3 regions of the Chryseobacterium nakagawai genome follow, and region 2 is predicted to be linked to each of the others. Evidence: riboswitches for the same ligand, from Rfam matches in the RefSeq annotation. Region 2 holds a riboswitch; each other region holds the start of a gene.

Region 1 (6,583 bases), 670 kb from region 2:
ACGATAGTTCATTACAATTACTTTTATTGAAAGGCTCATGGAATTTTTTTCATGGGCCTTTTTTATGCTATGTTGATCCTTGTTTAATCAAAAAAAGAATAAAATCATCACTGCAAAAAAGAAATTAATATTATATTCGATAAAAATAAAGATATGAAAAAATTCTATTTTGTTGTTTTGTTGATCATTACAACGGTTGTTTTCGGGCAGATTAATTATACCATTTCACCCAATCCGTTTAATGAAACAGATGCAATTACCCTGACAGTTCCAGGCGATCAGATTGATGAATCGGTCTGGGGAGTAACTAATCATTCAATTTATATGTGGTCCTGGTCCTTTGATACCAATTATCAGAACAGCCAGGATTGTCCAACCAACGGAAGCTGGAACAACTCCAATGAATTGAATAAGCTTAATTACAATATTTCAACAGATACATATACTCTAACATTAACGCCAACGGCTTTTTTCGGTAGAACAGGAATCGGAAGATTTGGATTTTTATTAAAGGATAAAACCGGATCACATCAGACTTCACCTGATATTTTTGTGAATGTAGGGGTACTGAATTTAAATTTAACGAATCCAACTGCAAACAGCCTTACAACAGTTCCAACAGGGAATTCAATTAATATTACGGCAACAACGAACGTTAACGCTACTTTTCAACTTAAAGCCAATGGGGTTGTAGTAAATTCTACATCTACACCCTCTCAGTCTTATTCCTATAATTACATGGTATCTCAAGACGCGAATATGGAAGTAATCGCCACAGAGGGAAGCAGCTCAAAAAATGTAACATTTATTTTACAGGTTCCCCGAAATGTTGTTTCTGAAGCCATACCAGGTTGGATCAAACAGGGAATAAATTATGATCCGGCAGATCAAACGAAGATTGGGCTTGCTTTGTATGCTCCTCACAAAAACTTTGTCCACGTGATCGGAAGTTTTAATAACTGGGTTGTGAATGATACCTATCTGATGAAAAGAGATACCGCTAATCCCGATCTTTACTGGATTGAATTAGATGGATTAACTCCACAACAAATGTATACGTTCCAATACAGGACTAATGATTTGAAAAAAGTGGCTGACCCTTATTCTCCTCAGATCTTATCATCTTATGATGACCAGTGGATTTCATCTTCTACCTATCCGAATCTTCCGGCATTTCCGGCGGGACAGGATTTTGAGGTTTCAACATTCAAAACGGGGCAAACTCCTTACAACTGGCAGGTGACCAATTTTCAAAGGCCTGCAAAAGAAGATCTTATGGTATATGAGTTGTTGTTAAGAGATTTTACACAGGAAAAAAACTGGCAGTCTTTAATTAACAAAATTTCTTATTTAAAAAATCTAAAGATTAATGCCATTGAATTGCTTCCTATTATGGAATTTGAAGGAAATCTTTCCTGGGGATATAATACCTCTTTTCATTATGCTTTAGACAAAGCTTATGGAACACCTGAAAAATTCAAAGAGTTTGTTGATCTGTGTCATCAGAACGGGATTGCTGTCATTCTTGATATTGCCTTTAATCATGCAACAGGGCGTTCTCCTTTGGTAAGACTCTGGAATATAGATCCGGATGGTGATGGTTACGGAGATGTGGGAGCTAATAATCCTTATTTCAATCAGGTTCCTAAACATTCATATAATGTGTTTAATGATTTTAACCATACCAGTCCTTCAACTCAATACTACGTTGAAAGGTGTCTTCAGCAGTGGTTAAAGGAGTATCGTATTGATGGGTTTCGTTGGGATTTGACAAAAGGCTTTACGCAAAACTGTTCTGAAAATGATGAAAACTGTACAAATGCTTATCAGCAGGATAGGGTAGATATTATGAAGAACTATGCAGACAGACAATGGGCACTGGATCCTAATTCTTATATGATATTTGAGCATTTGGGAACTGATGCAGAAGAACAGCAATGGGCCAATTACAGAGTGGCCGAAGGAAAAGGAGTAATGCTTTGGAATAAACAAACAGAGCCTTATAATCAAAATACGATGGGGTATAAAGATAATAGCAATTATGACCGCATGAATCACAATCTTCATGGTTTTACCGATATGCGTGCTGTGGGATATGGAGAAAGTCATGATGAAGAAAGGCTGATGTTTAAAAATCTCGCTTATGGAGCGATCAATGGAAGTTATAGTGTAAAGAATTTAAATACGGCTTTGGAAAGGATGAAAACATTTGGAGCTACCTTCTTTACCATTCCCGGTCCTAAGATGATCTGGCAGTTTGGAGAATTAGGCTACGAATTCAGCATCAACCGATGCACGGATGGTAGCATTAACAATGGATGCAGAACTGATGAAAAACCTGTAGCCTTCACATTAGGATATGATACCGATGCCAACAGAAAGGCAGTTTATGATACTTGGGCAAAGATTATTGATATCAGAAATACCAATCCGGTATTCAAATCAAAGACTTACACCATAGAGTCAAACAATCTTGCCAATGATCCTGATGGGCTTATCACAAGAATTTATGTATATGACAATACAATCAACGGAATGAAAAACGTAGTAGTTCTGGCAAATTATTCTACTGCTGTACAAAATGTTGTTCCTTATTTTCCTTATGCTGGCCAGTGGAAAAACCTGATGGATGATACAGTTTCAAACATCGCTTCAACAACAGCTCCTATCACTTTACAGGCCGGAGAATTCAGAATTTTTGGAAACTATGCCGGTGCTTTATCTACGTCTGATGTGAATGCTGCAAACAAGCTATCCCTTCAGATTGCTGATAACCCGATCAAAAATGGTGTTGCAAAATTAATATTTAATAAAGCCAGAAATGGAGAAATCATGATCTTCGATAGAAGTGGTAAAAAGTTGGATTCATTTAAGTTGAATAAAGAAAATGGGACTTATGAACTAAGAGTCAATTATCCGTCGGGAATGTATCTGGTTCATCTGAAATCAGAAAACGGAATGGCTATTGAAAAAATGATCGTGAAATAAATACAAAGGCAAATTGGCAATTCAGCGAATTTGCCTTTTTTCTTGGTAGTGATTATCCGCTTTTTGCATATTTGAAAAATTAGTCTACCTTTGCACTAGATTTATCAAGAAAGGTGGAGGGATTTGGCCCAATGAAACCTTAGCAACCTACACGATTCCAAAAGTGTAAAGGTGCTAATTCCAACCCGATGGGGAGATAAGTGAAGTCAATATTTCTTATACGAATTCCATTTCTTGAAGTCTTGTGTAGCTGCAGAATCATCTGCGGAAGAATATTATTAATTGGCAAGAACAAAGATGAAAAAATTAAGCACCGCTCTATTACTGCTAGGGACAATTTTAGTCGCTGCCCAGGAGGAGGAGGAAAAAGGAAAACAAATCGAAGACATTATCATCGTCGGAAACCGTAATGTTAAAAGAACAAAATTGGAGACGCCGGTTCCTGTAGATGTAATCAATATTGATAAAGTCCAAAGATCATCTCCACAAATGACGGCTCAGGACATTCTGAATTATGTGATCCCTTCATTTAATGCTGTAAGACAGTCTGCTTCTGATGGAACGGAGCATATTGATCCTGTAACACTAAGAGGAATGGGGCCGGATCAGGTGTTGGTATTGCTTAACGGGAAGAGAAGACATACGACTTCCCTGGTAAACTATCAGAATACGGTAGGAAATGGATCTGTAGGAACAGATTTAAGTACAATTCCTGTCATTGCTATTGAAAAAATTGAAGTGTTAAGAGACGGTGCAGCAGCACAATACGGTTCTGATGCCATTGCAGGAGTAATTAATATTATTCTAAAAAAGAATGCAGGCGCTTCAGCAAGTTTAACTTATGGATTAAGCGGAAGAAATGATGGTGATACTTACCAGGCCGGCGTTAATTATGGAACTTCTTTGGGTAAAGATGAAGGTTTTATCAATCTTTCATTGCAGCTAAGTCACAGAGGAAAAACAACGAGAACCCAAAATCACGATCTTGATATTTTCGGAAATAATTTTGCCTACGAATTTGCAGATAACCCAGATATTGCAAGACAAAATGATGATGATGAAATAAATAAAAGAGGATTAACAAGAGACTATTTTAATTTCCAGATCGGAGATGCCCAAATCAGACAAGGGCAATTGTTTTTCAATGCAGAATACCCTTTGAACGATAACTTTAAATTCTATTCCTTTGGTGGTTTCAGCATTAAAGAAGGAAAAGGGTATGGTTTCAGAAGACTTCCCAATGAAGATTTTAATATTGTTAAAGAAATATACCCTAACGGTTTTCAGGCAGTTCTGAATTCTCAGATCTACGATATTTCCTATGCTGTGGGTGCGAAATATAATGTTAATAATTGGCTGATAGACCTGAGTAATACCTTTGGGAGCAACACCTTCAATTATAACGTAAGCAATACCAATAATGCTTCTTTAGGTATAAAATCACCCACCCGATTTTATGCAGGAGCTCATAGTTTTCTACAAAATACCATTAATCTTGATGTTTCAAAAAAGATAAAGAACTTCAATATTGCATTCGGAGGAGAATTCAGGTTTGAACAATATCAGATCAAAGCAGGAGATGAAGCTTCTTATACCCAATATGATGAGAATGGAAATATTGCTACAAAAGATTCTAAAGTGATCGGGGCAGGAGGTTCACAATCCTTTATTGGTTTTTCAACAGATAATGCCTTAAAAAAAGACAGACATGCAACAGCGGTGTATGCTGATATTTCCTATGATCTTGCTAAGAAACTGAATATTGATGCTGCTGCCCGATTTGAAAACTATTCAGATTTTGGAAGTACCCTGAACGGGAAGTTGGCTGTAAGGTATGAGTTTGTGAAAAATTATGCAGTAAGAGCAGCCGTAGGAACAGGGTTTAGAGCGCCATCACTTCAGCAGCAGTATTTTAATAACTCTTTTGCGGATATTTCTACTTCAGGTGATGGAATTGTAAGGAAAGGAATTTTTAATAATGATAGCCAAGCCGCACAGGTTCTGGGATTTGATAAATTAAAACAAGAAACATCTGTAAACGGAAGTGCGGGATTTACCTTACAACCTGCCAAAGGCTTATTCATTACGGTAGACGGATATATCATTAAAGTGAAAGACAGAATTGTCATTACCAGCAATATCACAGATTCCAGATTATCTGATATTTCAGTAGTAGGAGAAGGAAATGCAGTAGAAAGCGGCAGATTCTTTGCCAACGCGATTGATACGGAAACAAAAGGAGTAGATGTAGTGGTTTCCTATGATTGGAAACTGGCAGGTGGAAACTTAAATATCAATCTTGCCGGAAACTATACAGAAACAAAAATTACAGACTTTCATTTTCCTGAACATCTGGGAACGCCTCAGAATGAATTTTTTGGCCCGGATCAGATTAATATTATTGAAACTTTATCCCCAAAAACAAAAGCTTCATTAGGGTTGACATATGGAATTGGGAAATTCAATTTTCTCGTAAGAAATACCTATTTTGGTAAAGTCATAAGAGACGGATTTCCTTTCGGAGAGGTTCAGGAGTTTTCACCAAAGGTGGTTACCGATATAAGTGTAGGGTATGATATTACAAAAAATATCAACTTTACGGTAGGAGCTAATAACGTATTGGATGTTTTCCCGGATCTTCAGATCTATAAAAATTCATATTATGGAGTGTTTAAATATGCACCGGTTCAAATGGGTACATTGGGAAGCTATTTCTTTGGAAGGCTTAATTTTAATTTTTAATGAGTAAATGAGTACTGCTTCACATCAGATTGGCTGGAAAACAGCCGCAGCTATTGTCGTTTCCAATATGATAGGGACAGGGATTTTTACAACCCTGGGATTTCAATTATCAGATATTACCAATACCTACAGTATTTTCCTGTTATGGATAATCGGAGGAATTCTGGCGCTGTTCGGAGCTTTCTGTTATGCGGAATTAGGCTCCCATTTTAAAGGAAACGGCGGTGATTTTATTTATCTTAAAGAAACGTATCATCCTTTATTTGGATACCTGATAAGTTGGATTTCCTTAATTATTGGGTTTTCTTCACCAGTCGCATTGGCAGCTTTAGCCATGTCGAAATATCTTTCTGTATTTGATTATTCATTCGGAAATGGCTTTGCGATTGCAGCGATCTTTTTGGTAGCTATTTCCTTGTCGTTCAGTTTAAAGACTTCAAGCCGGTTCCATAATTTTTTTACATTTATCAAAATTGCTTTTATCATTATATTGATAATTTTGGGTGTGGGATTATCAGACTCTCCACAAATAGGAAATAGTCTGAATTTCAGTGACAGCTGGCAGAATGAAATGATGCTTCCTGCCTTTGCTACCTCATTGGTTTTTGTTACCTATTCCTATACCGGATGGAATTCAGCGTCTTATATTGCCGGAGAAATAAAGGATGTTCAGAAGAGTCTTCCTAAATCACTGATTATAGGAACCGTTTTTGTGACGGTAAGTTATATTCTGGTAAACTATATCATGCTGAAACATGCTCCGGTAAGTCAACTGGCAGGAAAAGAAGATGTAATGGGTGAGGCTGCGGTGAATATGTTTGGGATTTCCTTGGGAAAAATTGTCAATATTTTT
Region 2 (6,583 bases):
GATGCCTTTTAATTCTCAACTTACTGACACCAATAATTATGGAACTTCCGGAACATATAATAAAGTTTCCGGAATTCAGATTACGAATATCACCTCTACTTTATCAAACATGACGGCTGATGAATTACTTTCCAACTTTGATATGATATGTACAGGATGGAATGGGTCTAACTTACCTGCTGCTGATGCTGCGAAGATTAAAGAGTATGTAGATCGGGGTGGTGTTGCCCTTTTACTATTTGACAGAAATGTAGGAACGGGATTGCTTCAGGCTTTTGGAGGTAACGGAACTGTGGGTAGTGGTGCAGTTATTGCGAGAAGTACAAATGATGTTGTAAATAATGGTGTTTTCGGTGATGTGAGAGATATTGCATTATCAGGTGCTGATACTGCTGGAAGAATACTAATGTCACAACTCCCTGCAGGTGCAAGGCTTCTTGCTACTGAGGCCACAAATAATGCTGGAGGGTGGATTGCAGGAGCGGATGGAAGGGCTATTTTCTTTTGGGATGAAGGAGTTTTCCGTGCATCTGTAACAGGAGCTATAGATACTCCTCAGGAGAGATTTATTCATAATGTAATTGCATATGCTTTGGATAAAACGGGATTATAATTTGTTTTCAAATATAAAAGCACATAGGTGATTTAATGATCTAAATTCAGATTTATTTTTAGAGATCACTAAATTGATACTGAAAAAATAATGATTTTTGAGAATCTGAACGTAAAAAGGTGGCTGTTTTTAAACAACACCTTTTTATGATGTAATATTTTTCTTAAAAAATTGACGGGAAATGGACTGTACTATACATCCTAATTGTCATCAATTTTTAAGTTCTGTTGAATATATTCTGAAGGAGTGATTCCCTCAATTTGTTTAAAAACTCTATTGAATGTAGATTGATTTGAAAACCCTGCTTCAGTATAGACATACATGAGAGTGGTTTTCTGAAAATCAATTTCTTCTAAAAGTTTTTTTACATAGTTGATTCTATAGGTATTGAGATAAATGTTGAAATTAGAATGTCCTTTATATCGAATTGCTTTAGAAATATAAGAACTGTTGACATCTAGAACAACGCTTAATCGTGAAAGGTTCAATTTAACATCCTTAAAAAGCATTTCCTGGTTCATGGCTTTTTCTATTCTTTCAAATAATTTTTCCATGCCCTCAATATCTGCAATGTCTGTTGCGCTTTTGGGTTCATAAGGTTTAGCCTTTGGGAGAGGTGGTGAATCTGCATGTTCCAGTATTTCTTGCTTTTTGATTTTGTCTTTGTAATAAATCAATAAGGATACGACCAGAATATTTGAAATAAATAAATTGATGTCTGTAAACATGACCTCCCTTTGAGTATGCTTTGGAAAGGCATATTTCAAATTGTCAGCGGTGATACTGGCTGTAATAATTATGATCAGAGTATAGGCAACATACTTTATGGTGCCTTTTTTAGAAAAAAAAATATAAGCTCCTAAAGGAATGGGTAATAACCATGAGAAGCTGGCTACAGAATTTTCCCAAAAAGCAAGCATGAGATAAAAACCGAATATGGGGGCAAGTATGAGATAAGTATTTACAATGAGGTTGGGAGAAAATCTTTTTCGTGCAAATGAATAACCGGATCCTAAGAATAAGATCCCTGCCGGCAGATACCAGGATAGAATTTTGTCGGGTATAAAAAAAATAAAAATGATGGAGTAGACTCCTAAGATAGAAATCATAAGAATCACATATCTATCCATCAGTTCCAGTTTTAACCTATGTATCTGGTCTTTTTTTATTTTCAATGTGGACATTTAAATTAAATATTATAATAATTGTTAATGAAATCTAATAAATCATTCTTTTAATTGTTTGGCTTTAAGATCCTTATGAATGTTAAGTCAATTTCTAGATTATCATTTATAGTTGATTTTTTTTGAATCTTCTTGAGGAATAACTTTGCAAAAAGCTTGTTACAAAATCAAAAATGATTGATTATAAATGAATTTTTAATCTTAGGTTATTATAATAGTTTTTATGAATTTTTCTTTCACATATATTTTTCGAATTTATGACAAAAATTTAAATAAAGAAAAGAAAAATGGTTTTGAGGTTATTTTTAACAAGTAAACTATTATGCTAAAAAATAATTATGATTTAGAAATTAAGATAAACTAATCAATCCTTTATGAAATGCAAAAATCAATAATTAACAACACAAATGTCATTCAATAAATAAAAACACAAATGATGATTTTTAATACTTATGGAGTCTCTAAGAAATACCTTATCAATTTTTTAACTAAAATAAAAATACATTTACTAATGGTTGTTGTTTCTGAAGTATCATTTTCCCACGTAGGGATTAATAATGCCAGGACTCCTTATATGGGAACCATGAATGTTCCTTATCTGGGAGAAAGTGGTGGAACTTATCCTACACAATCCATAGGACCGTGAATGGGCTTACAGCAACTCTTTCTTCAGGGAATTTTAATTCTGGAGAGGGTACATTGAGGTATACGGTGTCAGTATACCTACAATTACCAATCCTACTACTACCATCTTCCCAACTAAATATTGGAGAACAGTCATGTTATGCAACAATAGGAGGAGGTAATATCCTGAAGATGGATAGACGGAATGATTTCTTAGTTTGATTTAATAACATGCACTATATAATGAAGTATTTATATAAGGATTTACAGCTGATTAAGCCGGAGATTTTTCTTAATAAGAGTAAAGAGGAAATCGTCTCAATGTTAGGACATGGTTTTAACTATTGGCATTCAGAGATTTGGAGCTATGCTGTGCCTCAAAAGATGTTTGAAAGCCGCAGATGCCTTCTCCTTGTCTTTGAAGATGATGTTGTAAAGCAGTCATACATAAAAAGATATTATTTTTGGGACTGAATGAAATAAAGAATATCAGGTAGAACGTCCAGTTATAATTGTGATTTTTTCATCTTGCTAATTTCCATATTTTGATGATGAATCTTAATTCTGCCTGATTTTTTAATTTATCAATATGTAATTTTTAAATAATGGTATTTGATTTTAAAAACATTCATATAGGAGCGTGTATTAAGGAAAGATATGAGAGCTTGGGAATTTCAATGATTCGGGTTTGCAACTTTCTTAATATTACAGATGATGAAGTGTACGAAATGTTTATGCAAAAAAGTCTGGATACGGAAGTTCTGTTGAGATGGAGTAAGCTTTTAGAATATGATTTCTTTAGAATCTATACCCAGCATATCATCATATTTGCACCGCAAGCCAATATGGGATATAATACAGTTAGTCCCAAAAAGGATTCTTCTCTTCCGCAGTTTCGGAAGAATGTATATACTAAAGAAGTAATAGATTTTGTTTTGGAGCTTATCAGTACCGGACAGAAAACAAAACAACAGGTAATAGAGGAATACAAGATTCCTAAAACTACACTTTATAAATGGGCTAGTAAGTATGATAAATCTTAAATAGGTTTTTCATTTTGATAGTTAGAAAATAAATGGTTGGCTCATGCACTGAAATATTAAATTAAAAACATTGAATATATGATAGAACAAGGTCCTGATTATATAAGAATTTATACCGATATCATTGCCATGAAGCATCCTCAAAAGCTTGAAATATGTGCGCCTATTTTACAAAAAAAAAGATTGACGGCATTGGATGTTCTTAAGCTTAATGAAATTGTCTTCGGATTAGAAGGAATTGAAACAGAAAAATTTAATCAAAGACATAAGTCTTATGATAAGTCTGCTATTATAAAAATTTTAAATTTTCAAAAAGACCATGGATATAATAATACTCAAATGGCGAATCAATTTAAAATGAGTAGAAATACTTTAGCAAAGTGGAAAAAAAGTTTTGAATGTAATCAATAATTTTACATTTAAAACGGTTTTTAGGGATTTTAATTTAATGGTGCTTAGGCACCATTTTTTTGATATTATGAGATGGTTTTATCATTAAATACAATTTAATGATATTTATCATATTTATTAAAATGATAATTTATTTAAGGTCTTATAGTGGTGGGTATTAATAAAATATTATAATAAATTTTGAAAAATTATCATGAAAATTTTATAAGTCTACTTGTTTTGTAGACTAAAAGTTTATAGATTTGCAACCATATTTCGATCGGCTTATAAAGAAAGATGGAGGGAACTGACCCTACGAAGTCTTGACAACCTGCGTTATGTAAGGTGTTACATTCAGCCTTTAAAGGAAAAATAAGCATTTGGTTTATCGTATTTATCGATGCCCTTTGCTGTTTTTTCAGTAAAGGGCAAAATTTTAATATATGGTAAATAAAATTGATTATGATTAATAAAAATCTATTTAATTCTAAAATTTGGATTCCACCCGTTGCTGTATTTTTCTTAGGAATTGTAAGTGTAAGCGGGCAAAATTCCAAACCGAAAAAGGATACTCTTAAAGAAAAGGAAATTGATGAAGTGGTTGTGGTGGCTTACGGAAAAGCAAAAAGAAATAGCTACACCGGTTCCGTAGCAACAATTTCCAGTGATAAAATCAATAACAGACCTGTGACCAACATTACCAAAGCATTGGAAGGACAGGTTCCCGGAATTCAGGTTACCGGTGCATCAGGACAGCCTGGAGCTACTTCTACGATCAGGATCAGAGGGGTAGGTTCGGTTAGTGCTTCCAGTGAGCCTTTATACGTTGTGGATGGGATTCCTTTTGACGGAAACATCAATGCGATCAGTCCTAATGATATAGAATCCATCAGTGTTTTAAAAGATGCTACGGCAAGTGCTTTGTATGGTTCAAGAGGAGCGAACGGAATTATTATCATTACCACAAAATCCGGTAAAAAAGGAGAAGCCAGGGTAAACCTTAACATCAGCCAGGGGTTTTCAGGCAGAGCGGTAAAAGATTATGAGCAGGTCACTACGGATCAATATTTCCAATTGTATTGGGAGGCAATGAGAAACGGATACCAATCCGGTCAGATTTCTGCACAACAGGCAGCACAGATGGCAACAGACAATATTGTATCTGGTACCGGATTATCAATTAATCCTTATGGAGCTAATTATCCAAAACCAGTGGGAACAGACGGGAAATTATTACCGGGGGCGAGAGCTTTATGGAATGATGACTGGAGAGATGTTCTTCAAAGAGTTGCTTCCAGAAATCAGGTTGATCTAGACATCAGCGGGGGAAATGAAAAAAGTAATTATTTCTTTTCATTAGGTTATCTAGATGATAAAGGAATGGCTATTGAATCTGGGTTTAAAAGATACAGTACGAGATTAAAAATAAATTCTGAAGTTAAAAAATGGTTGAATGTTGGAGCGAACTTAAGTTACACGAACAGTATTCAGCAGGCTCCAAGTTCTTCAGATTCTAAGGCGAGTAATATTATTCAGGCGGCAAGGGCAATTCCGTCTTTTTATCCTTATTATGAAAGAAATCCGGATGGATCTTATGTAGTGGATGCGGAAGGGAACAAGATTTATGATTTTGGAAGATACAGACCTACTGCGGCACTTCAGAATCAAAATTTAGCGGCAAGTTTACCATTGGATAAAAATGAAAATAAGATCGATAATTTTTCAGGGAAAGGATTTATGGAGTTTACATTTCTTCCGGAGCTGAAGTTTAGAACAAGTTTTTCTGTTGATCTTGTTAGCTTTAATGAGCATTTTTATACCAATCCGCTTCTTGGACAAGGAAAGGAGACCGGAGGATCTGTAAGAAAAGCGAATAGCAGAACACTTTCCTATACGACCAGTAATATTCTGACTTATGATAAGAGGTTTGGAAAACATCATATTAATGTATTGGGAGGTCATGAATTTTATAAATATGATTACCAAATTATTTCCGGTAGCAGACAAGGTTTCTCATTACCCAACTACTATGAGCCTGATGCAGCCTCTCTGTTAGTGGATTTTGGAGGGAATAGTGATAAATTAAGCTTGTTGAGTTTCCTTGGAAAGGTGGAGTATGATTTTGATAATAAATATTTCTTATCTGCATCTACAAGAGCTGATAGTTCTTCAAGATTTTCAAAAGATAACAGATGGGGGACATTCTGGTCTGTAGGAGGTTCATGGAAACTTTCAAATGAAGAATTTATTAAAAATCTAAATTTCTTCAATCAGTTGACATTACGTGCAAGCTATGGAGGACAGGGGAATGATAAATTATTAAGGCCCAATGGACAGAGCCTTTATTATGCTTATCAGGAATTATACAGGGACTCACCTCTAGCTGGTGAGCCTGGAAAAACGTTGGAGAAAGTAGGAACTCCTAATCTGAAATGGGAAACCAATCTTAATTTGAATGTAGGACTTGAGTTTGCCATTCTTAATAACAGAATTAAAGGAAACGTAGAATATTTTGAAAGAAAAAGTAAAGACCTCCTCTTTAATGTACCGGTTGCTCCGTCTTTAGGGATCACTGATTATCCGGCCAATATTGGAACAATAAAGAATACAGGTTTTGAATTTTCATTATTCACAACACCTATTAAAAATACGGACTTCCAATGGAACGTGGATATTAATCTGAGCACCTTAAACAATACGGTAACTAAATTGCCTAAAGGTCCTCTTGT
Region 3 (6,583 bases), 140 kb from region 2:
TCCTTTCGGTTCACCCACCAAGTGAAATTCAGAAGAAGTTTTTGGAAGACTTTTTCAAGGAATAATAAATCGGGTTTTCCATTGTTTTTTTCATCAATTTTAAAAACCCTGAAGCAAGACCATGCATGTACAGGTGGATTCACATCGCTCATATTCCATTCATAGGCTGGCAGCTGTCCGTTAGGATGCATATACCATTCTTTGGTAAGGAGTAATAGCTGCCCTTTGGCAAATTCAGCATCAATGATGGATAAAGGAACACAGTGAAATGCCAAATCCCAGGTTGCATACCATGGATATTCCCATTTATCGGGCATCGAAATAATATCTTTATTGTGAAGATGGTTCCATTCCGTATTTCTTACATACTGATTAAAGTTTCTGGGCGCCTCAAAGTTGGGATCTCCTTTCAGCCATTTTCCAACATTATAGTGATAAAACTGTTTATTCCAAAGAAGTCCTGCAAAAGCTTGTCTTTGCACATTCCTTTCGTCTTCATTGGTGGTATCATTCTGAATTTCATGATAAAACTCTTCGGTTTCAGATTGCCTGATCTCAAAGATTTTATCAAAATTTTCAAAAGGCTCATCACTTTCCTCAGGACATAGTCTGAATTCAAAGACCTGAGATTGCCCTGCTCCAATGAGTTCGTCAATTAAAAAAGAAGCTTTGCTACCTCTTTTTTCAGGGTTTACGGTATTACTATGATGGACGATAAAATCATTAATCCCATCTTTAAAATAAGTATTTTCTGCCTGTGGTGCTCCATACAGCTTTGGAGTATTGGTTTCATTTTCGCAGAATACGCTTTGGGCATTTCCATTTCTTGAATAAAACTTTTTGATGGAAATACTGTCGTGCCCAATAGTAATACTTCCGTCATCGGAGGCATTCATTTCTCCTTTATAGGTATTATAACCCCATTTCCAGTTGTTTCTAAACCAGGCTGTTGGTGCTACTACTATTGGAGCATCTTGTTGGCTTCGGTTGCATATCGTTACCCTTACCAGAATATCGTTGTGATCTGCTTTACAATATTCAATGAAAATATCAAAATAGGCATCATTATCAAAAATTCCGGTATCAAAGATCTCATATTCCGGCTCCTGTTTGCTGCGCCTTCCGTTTACTGTGACAAGATCATCATAAGGGAATTCATTGATCGGATATTTGTAAACCATTTTCATATAACTATGAGTAGGGGTATTATCCAGATAATAGAAAATTTCCTTGATGTCTTCTCCGTGGTTTCCCTGAGGATTGCTCAGACCAAAGAAACGTTCCTTAACGATTTTATCTTTTTTATTCCAGAACGAAAGCGCAAAGCAGAACAGCTGTTTTACATCAGAAATTCCTGCAATACCTTCTTCACCCCAACGGTAGGCGTAGCTTTCCGCATTATTATGATTGGTATGGTTCCAGGCATTTCCGTCCGGGCTATAATCTTCTCTTACATTTCCCCATTGCCGGTTGCTTACATAAGGTCCCCAGTTTTTCCATTTGGTATCTTGTAATCTTTCTTTTTCGGCGATCATATATCATCATTTTTCTTTACGAAGGTAGTTTTTTTGAAAAATAATTCCAATTCATTTTATCTGAAGAATAATTAATATGCCCTTGAGAGACTTCTATTTAAGGGCTTTTTTTAATATTAAATTATTTTTTTTTTGATTTTAAAAGAAAAGAACTACCTTTGCACCATTCGTTCATTCAAATATTGAAAATGTTATCAAGAAAGGTTGAGGGATTAGACCCTATGAAACCTTAGCAACCCTTTGCGCAAGCAAAGAAGGTGCTACGTTCTACCAAAATTATTTTGGACAGATAACTTACTGAAGTTCTTTTCAGCCATTTCCTGTGGCATTTTCAATTGTATTAAAATATATAATAGAATTGAAAACAGAACTAAACTATATTAATCTTTCGTATCAAACCCATTCCCAAAAGGAATACGATATCTCGTTGAGCTATGAGCTTTTCGGGAAAGATCTGTTTACAGCTCCAATCATTTTAATTAATCATGCCCTTACCGGAAATTCAAATGTATCCGGAGAAAAAGGCTGGTGGAAACAATTGGTAGGCGAAAATCAGATCGTTGATACTAATAAGTACACTGTTCTGTGTTTCAATATCCCCGGAAACGGTTACGATCATTTTTTAATTGAAGACTATGAAGACTTCACGCCTTCAGATATAGGCAATATTTTTCTGAAAGGATTAGAAGCTCTACATATCAAAAATTTATATACCATTATTGGTGGCTCCCTGGGAGGAGGAATTGCATGGGAAATGTTAGCAAAACAACCAAAGCTGGCAGAAATTTTTATTCCCATTGCCTGTGACTACAGAACTCATGATTGGCTTCATGCACAATGTCTGGTTCAGAAATTTTTATTGAATGATAAAGAAGAACCATTACAAAAAGCAAGAATCCATGCGATGTTGTGCTATAGAACTCCGGAATCACTTAACGACAGATTTCAAAACAAATACAATCAGGAAAAGCAATGCTTAGAATCAGAAGACTGGCTGGTTTATCATGGTAACGCGCTAAACGAAAGGTTTAGTTTACAAGCATACAAGCTGATGAATCATTTATTGATGAATATCAATGCTGATGAAACTGCTCTGGAGAATATACAAGCACGAATGCACATGATCTCCGTAGATACAGATTTATTCTTCCCGGCTTCTGAAATCCGAATGTGTTTTGAGAAACTGAAAAAGAAAAAGGAGAATATTTCTTATCACGAGATCCAATCTATACACGGGCATGATGCCTTCCTAATGGAATATCAACAATTAAATAATATCATAAAAAACATTTTATAAGTAATGAAAAATGCTAAAGAAATAAAATTTTTGAAGAACAGATCAATTGTCAAATTTGAAGGGGTAGATTTCTTAGGGGAAATCGGAATTGACGGACGAATTTTTAAAGCGCTTACTTTAGCGCGCATCAGTGTGGGAGTAATCTCTCAGCAAGCTATAGAAAACGGAATTTCTATTTTAGTTCACGAAAACGATGCTGAAAAAGCAGTAGCTTGTCTTATTGATGAGTTTGAAGCAGAAAGAAAATCAGGAAAAGTATCTCAAATATACAGTATCAACAATGTTTCTGTGATTGGTTTTGTAGCAGAAGATTCCAATAAAGTTTTTGCAGAATTGGCTAGAAACAATGTTTTTCCATTGCTTTTAAATCAAGTTGCTGGAGAAAACAGAGTAAACATCGTAGTAACTTCTTCACAGGATGAAAAAACAAGAAATATTATAGAATCTGAGATTTTCAAAAAACCGAAGACCGTTCATCTGGCAATTATTGGCCATGGAAATGTAGGGAAAACATTAATTGAGCAGGTTCTTGAGTCTTCAGAAGAGATCAAAAGACGTAAAAAAGTAGATCTGAAAGTTGTTGCAGTAGCCAATTCAAAGAAAATTGCATTCAATAAAAAAGGGTTTGACAATAATTGGTCTGATGAGGTTTTAACGGCAGAGCATTCTTCTGACGTTCAGGAATTAATCAATTTTTCCAATGAAAATCAATTAGAGAACCTGATTGTTGTAGACAACACAGCAAGTAAAGATTTTGTAAAAAATTATCATGCATTAGCAGAAAACGGATTTGATCTGGTGTCTTCCAATAAAATTTTCAATACCCTTCCGATTGAAGAATACAGAAAACTAAGATATACGTTGAGTAAAAACAACAGACGTTATCTGTATGAAACCAACGTAGGTGCAGGTCTTCCTTTAATTGATACGATCAAATTATTACACCTTTCAGGAGAGAATATCACAAGAATTAAAGGAGTTTTTTCGGGAACATTGAGCTATGTTTTCAACAATTTCTCTTTGAGAGAAGATAAATTTTCAACAATTATCAACGAAGCTTTAGAAAAAGGATATACAGAACCAGATCCAAGAGAAGACCTTTCAGGAAATGACGTAGCAAGAAAATTATTGATTTTGGCAAGAGAATTAGATCTAATCAACGAATTTGAAGATATCAACATTCAAAATCTCGTTCCGGAAAGCTTACTTGAGGTTTCAAAATCAGAATTTCTTACAAGATTAGACGAGCTGGATGAAGAATATCAGAAGATCAAAGAAAACCAGGAGCCAGGTCATGTATTGAGATATGTAGGAGATTTACATGGAGATTTACAGAAAGACAAAGGTGAGTTGGATGTAAAACTGATTTCTGTTCCTGCAACATCAGCATTAGGGCAGTTGAAAGGATCAGATTCCATCTTTGAGATCTATACAGAAAGTTATGGCGAAAACCCAATCGTGATTATGGGAGCCGGAGCCGGAGCACAGGTAACTGCCAGAGGAGTATTCGGTGATATTTTAAGACTAAGTGAAACAAAATAAATTAATGTAACAATTTAATAATGTAACAGTTTACCAATGACTATCATTCTGAGCAAAGCGAAGAATCTCATTATTACACTGTTAGATTGATACATTGGTAAATCAATTAAAACTATATGGAAAATTTCGAAACATCAGCAATAAGAACTCAGACGGAGAGATCTCAGTTTGACGAACATTCTACACCATTATATCTTACTTCCAGCTTTATTTTTCAGGATGCTGAAGATATGAGAGCAAGTTTTGCTGAAGAAAAACCTAAAAATCTGTACAGCCGTTTCTCCAATCCGAACGTATCTGAATTTACAGAGAAGATTGCAAAAATGGAAGGAGCAGAAGCAGGATATGCCTTTGCAACCGGAATGGCAGCAATCTATTCTACATTTGCAGCTTTATTAAGTGCTGGAGATCATATTGTAAGTTGTCAGTCCGTTTTCGGATCTACTCACACTTTATTCACAAAGTATTTTCCGAAATGGAATATTGAAACCACTTATTTCAAAGCAGAAGATGCACAGAATGTAGAACAGTATATTAAACCGAATACAAAGATTTTATACCTTGAAACTCCTACCAATCCTGCAATTGAAATCCTGGACCTGGAATTTTTCGGACAAATCGCAAAAAAACATAATCTGATTTTTATTGTAGATAACTGTTTTGCAACTCCTTATCTTCAGCAGCCTATTAAATATGGTGCGGATGTTGTTGTACATTCTGCAACGAAGTTGATCGACGGGCAGGGAAGAGTATTGGGAGGAATCGCAGTAGGAAAAGAAGACCTGATCAGAGAAATTTATCTTTTCGCAAGAAATACAGGACCTGCGTTGTCCCCTTTTAATGCATGGGTATTATCAAAAAGCCTTGAAACATTAGCAATCCGTGTGGAAAAACACTGTGAAAATGCATTGAAGGTAGCTGAATTTTTAGAAAGCCATCCTAATGTGGAACTCGTAAAATATCCATTCCTGAAATCCCATCCAAACTATGAAGTCGCTAAAAAGCAGATGAAACTAGGTGGGAATATCGTTGCTTTTGAAATAAAAGGAGGAATTGAAGGCGGAAGAAACTTCCTGGATAAGATCCAGATGTGTTCATTGTCTGCAAACTTAGGGGATACAAGAACGATCGTAACCCATCCGGCGTCTACTACACACTCTAAATTATCAGATGAAGAAAGAAACGAAGTAGGAATTACAGCAGGATTAGTTCGTTGTTCAGTAGGTTTAGAAAACGTAGACGATATCATTGCAGACTTAAAACAAGCCTTAGATTAAACTCCCAAGAGCCCCAAAGGGGCGATTTAACCCAAAGATAGAACGAAGTCCTATCAACCCCCAAACCATATCAGTTTCACTCAACAACTATAAAAGAGATGACAAATATAGAATCACTAAACAAAGCCCTCAAAGAACGCATCCTCGTTCTGGACGGAGCCATGGGAACCATGCTTCAGCGCTACAAGTTTGAAGAAGAAGACTATCGTGGTGAACGATTCAAAGACTGGGAACATCCGGTAAAAGGAAATAATGATTTACTTTCCCTTACTCAGCCACAGGCTATTGAAGAAGTACACAAGAAATATCTGGAAGCAGGAGCTGATATCATTGAAACCAATACATTCTCCGGAACTACCATTGCAATGGCTGATTACCACATGGAAGAGTTGGTGTATGATCTGAATTATGAGTCTGCAAAAATTGCCAGAAAAGCCTGTGATGAATATACAGCTAAGACTCCGGATAAACCAAGATTTGTAGCAGGGTCAATAGGCCCAACCAACAGAACGGCAAGCTTAAGCCCTGATGTGAATGACCCTGGATACAGAGCCATAACGTTTGAAGAACTGAGAGTCGCTTATAAACAACAATGTGAAGCATTATTGGATGGAGGTTCAGATATCCTGTTGGTGGAAACAATCTTCGATACCTTAAATGCTAAAGCTGCCTTGTTTGCAATCGATGAACTTCAGGAAGAAAGAGGAATAAAAATTCCAATCATGGTTTCCGGAACCATTACTGATGCTTCAGGAAGAACTTTGAGCGGACAGACCGCTGAAGCCTTTTTAATTTCAGTTTCTCATTTGAATCTATTAAGTGTAGGCTTTAACTGTGCTCTAGGAGCAGATCAGCTGACTCCTTATCTGGAAACTTTGGCTCATAATTCAGAATTCTATGTTTCAGCTTACCCCAATGCCGGATTACCGAAT

Evidence for each region. A riboswitch is a leader RNA that binds a small molecule or an ion and turns the genes downstream of it on or off. The one in region 2 is predicted to bind S-adenosylmethionine.
Region 1: linked by a shared signal. The riboswitch ahead of EL260_RS25055 (TonB-dependent receptor plug domain-containing protein) and the one ahead of EL260_RS02775 (SusC/RagA family TonB-linked outer membrane protein) in region 2 are both predicted to bind S-adenosylmethionine.
Region 3: linked by a shared signal. The riboswitch ahead of EL260_RS03460 (alpha/beta fold hydrolase) and the one ahead of EL260_RS02775 (SusC/RagA family TonB-linked outer membrane protein) in region 2 are both predicted to bind S-adenosylmethionine.

Annotation. Positions count from the first base shown of each region.
Region 1 covers NZ_LR134386.1:5,538,222-5,544,804, reverse strand. Annotated here, with positions in the region: gene EL260_RS25060 (alpha-amylase family glycosyl hydrolase) at 154-2,988, shown strand; SAM riboswitch class I at 3,087-3,191, shown strand; gene EL260_RS25055 (TonB-dependent receptor plug domain-containing protein) at 3,286-5,730, shown strand; gene EL260_RS25050 (APC family permease) at 5,738-6,583, shown strand, end outside.
Region 2 covers NZ_LR134386.1:607,670-614,252, forward strand. Annotated here, with positions in the region: gene EL260_RS02750 (hypothetical protein) at 1-613, shown strand, start outside; gene EL260_RS02755 (helix-turn-helix domain-containing protein) at 814-1,788, opposite strand; gene EL260_RS02760 (hypothetical protein) at 2,231-2,443, shown strand; gene EL260_RS02765 (transposase) at 3,027-3,464, shown strand; gene EL260_RS02770 (helix-turn-helix domain-containing protein) at 3,543-3,875, shown strand; SAM riboswitch class I at 4,137-4,233, shown strand; gene EL260_RS02775 (SusC/RagA family TonB-linked outer membrane protein) at 4,317-6,583, shown strand, end outside.
Region 3 covers NZ_LR134386.1:752,225-758,807, forward strand. Annotated here, with positions in the region: gene EL260_RS03455 (MGH1-like glycoside hydrolase domain-containing protein) at 1-1,535, opposite strand, end outside; SAM riboswitch class I at 1,724-1,831, shown strand; gene EL260_RS03460 (alpha/beta fold hydrolase) at 1,894-2,832, shown strand; gene EL260_RS03465 (ACT domain-containing protein) at 2,836-4,374, shown strand; gene EL260_RS03470 (O-succinylhomoserine sulfhydrylase) at 4,491-5,651, shown strand; gene EL260_RS03475 (homocysteine S-methyltransferase family protein) at 5,750-6,583, shown strand, end outside.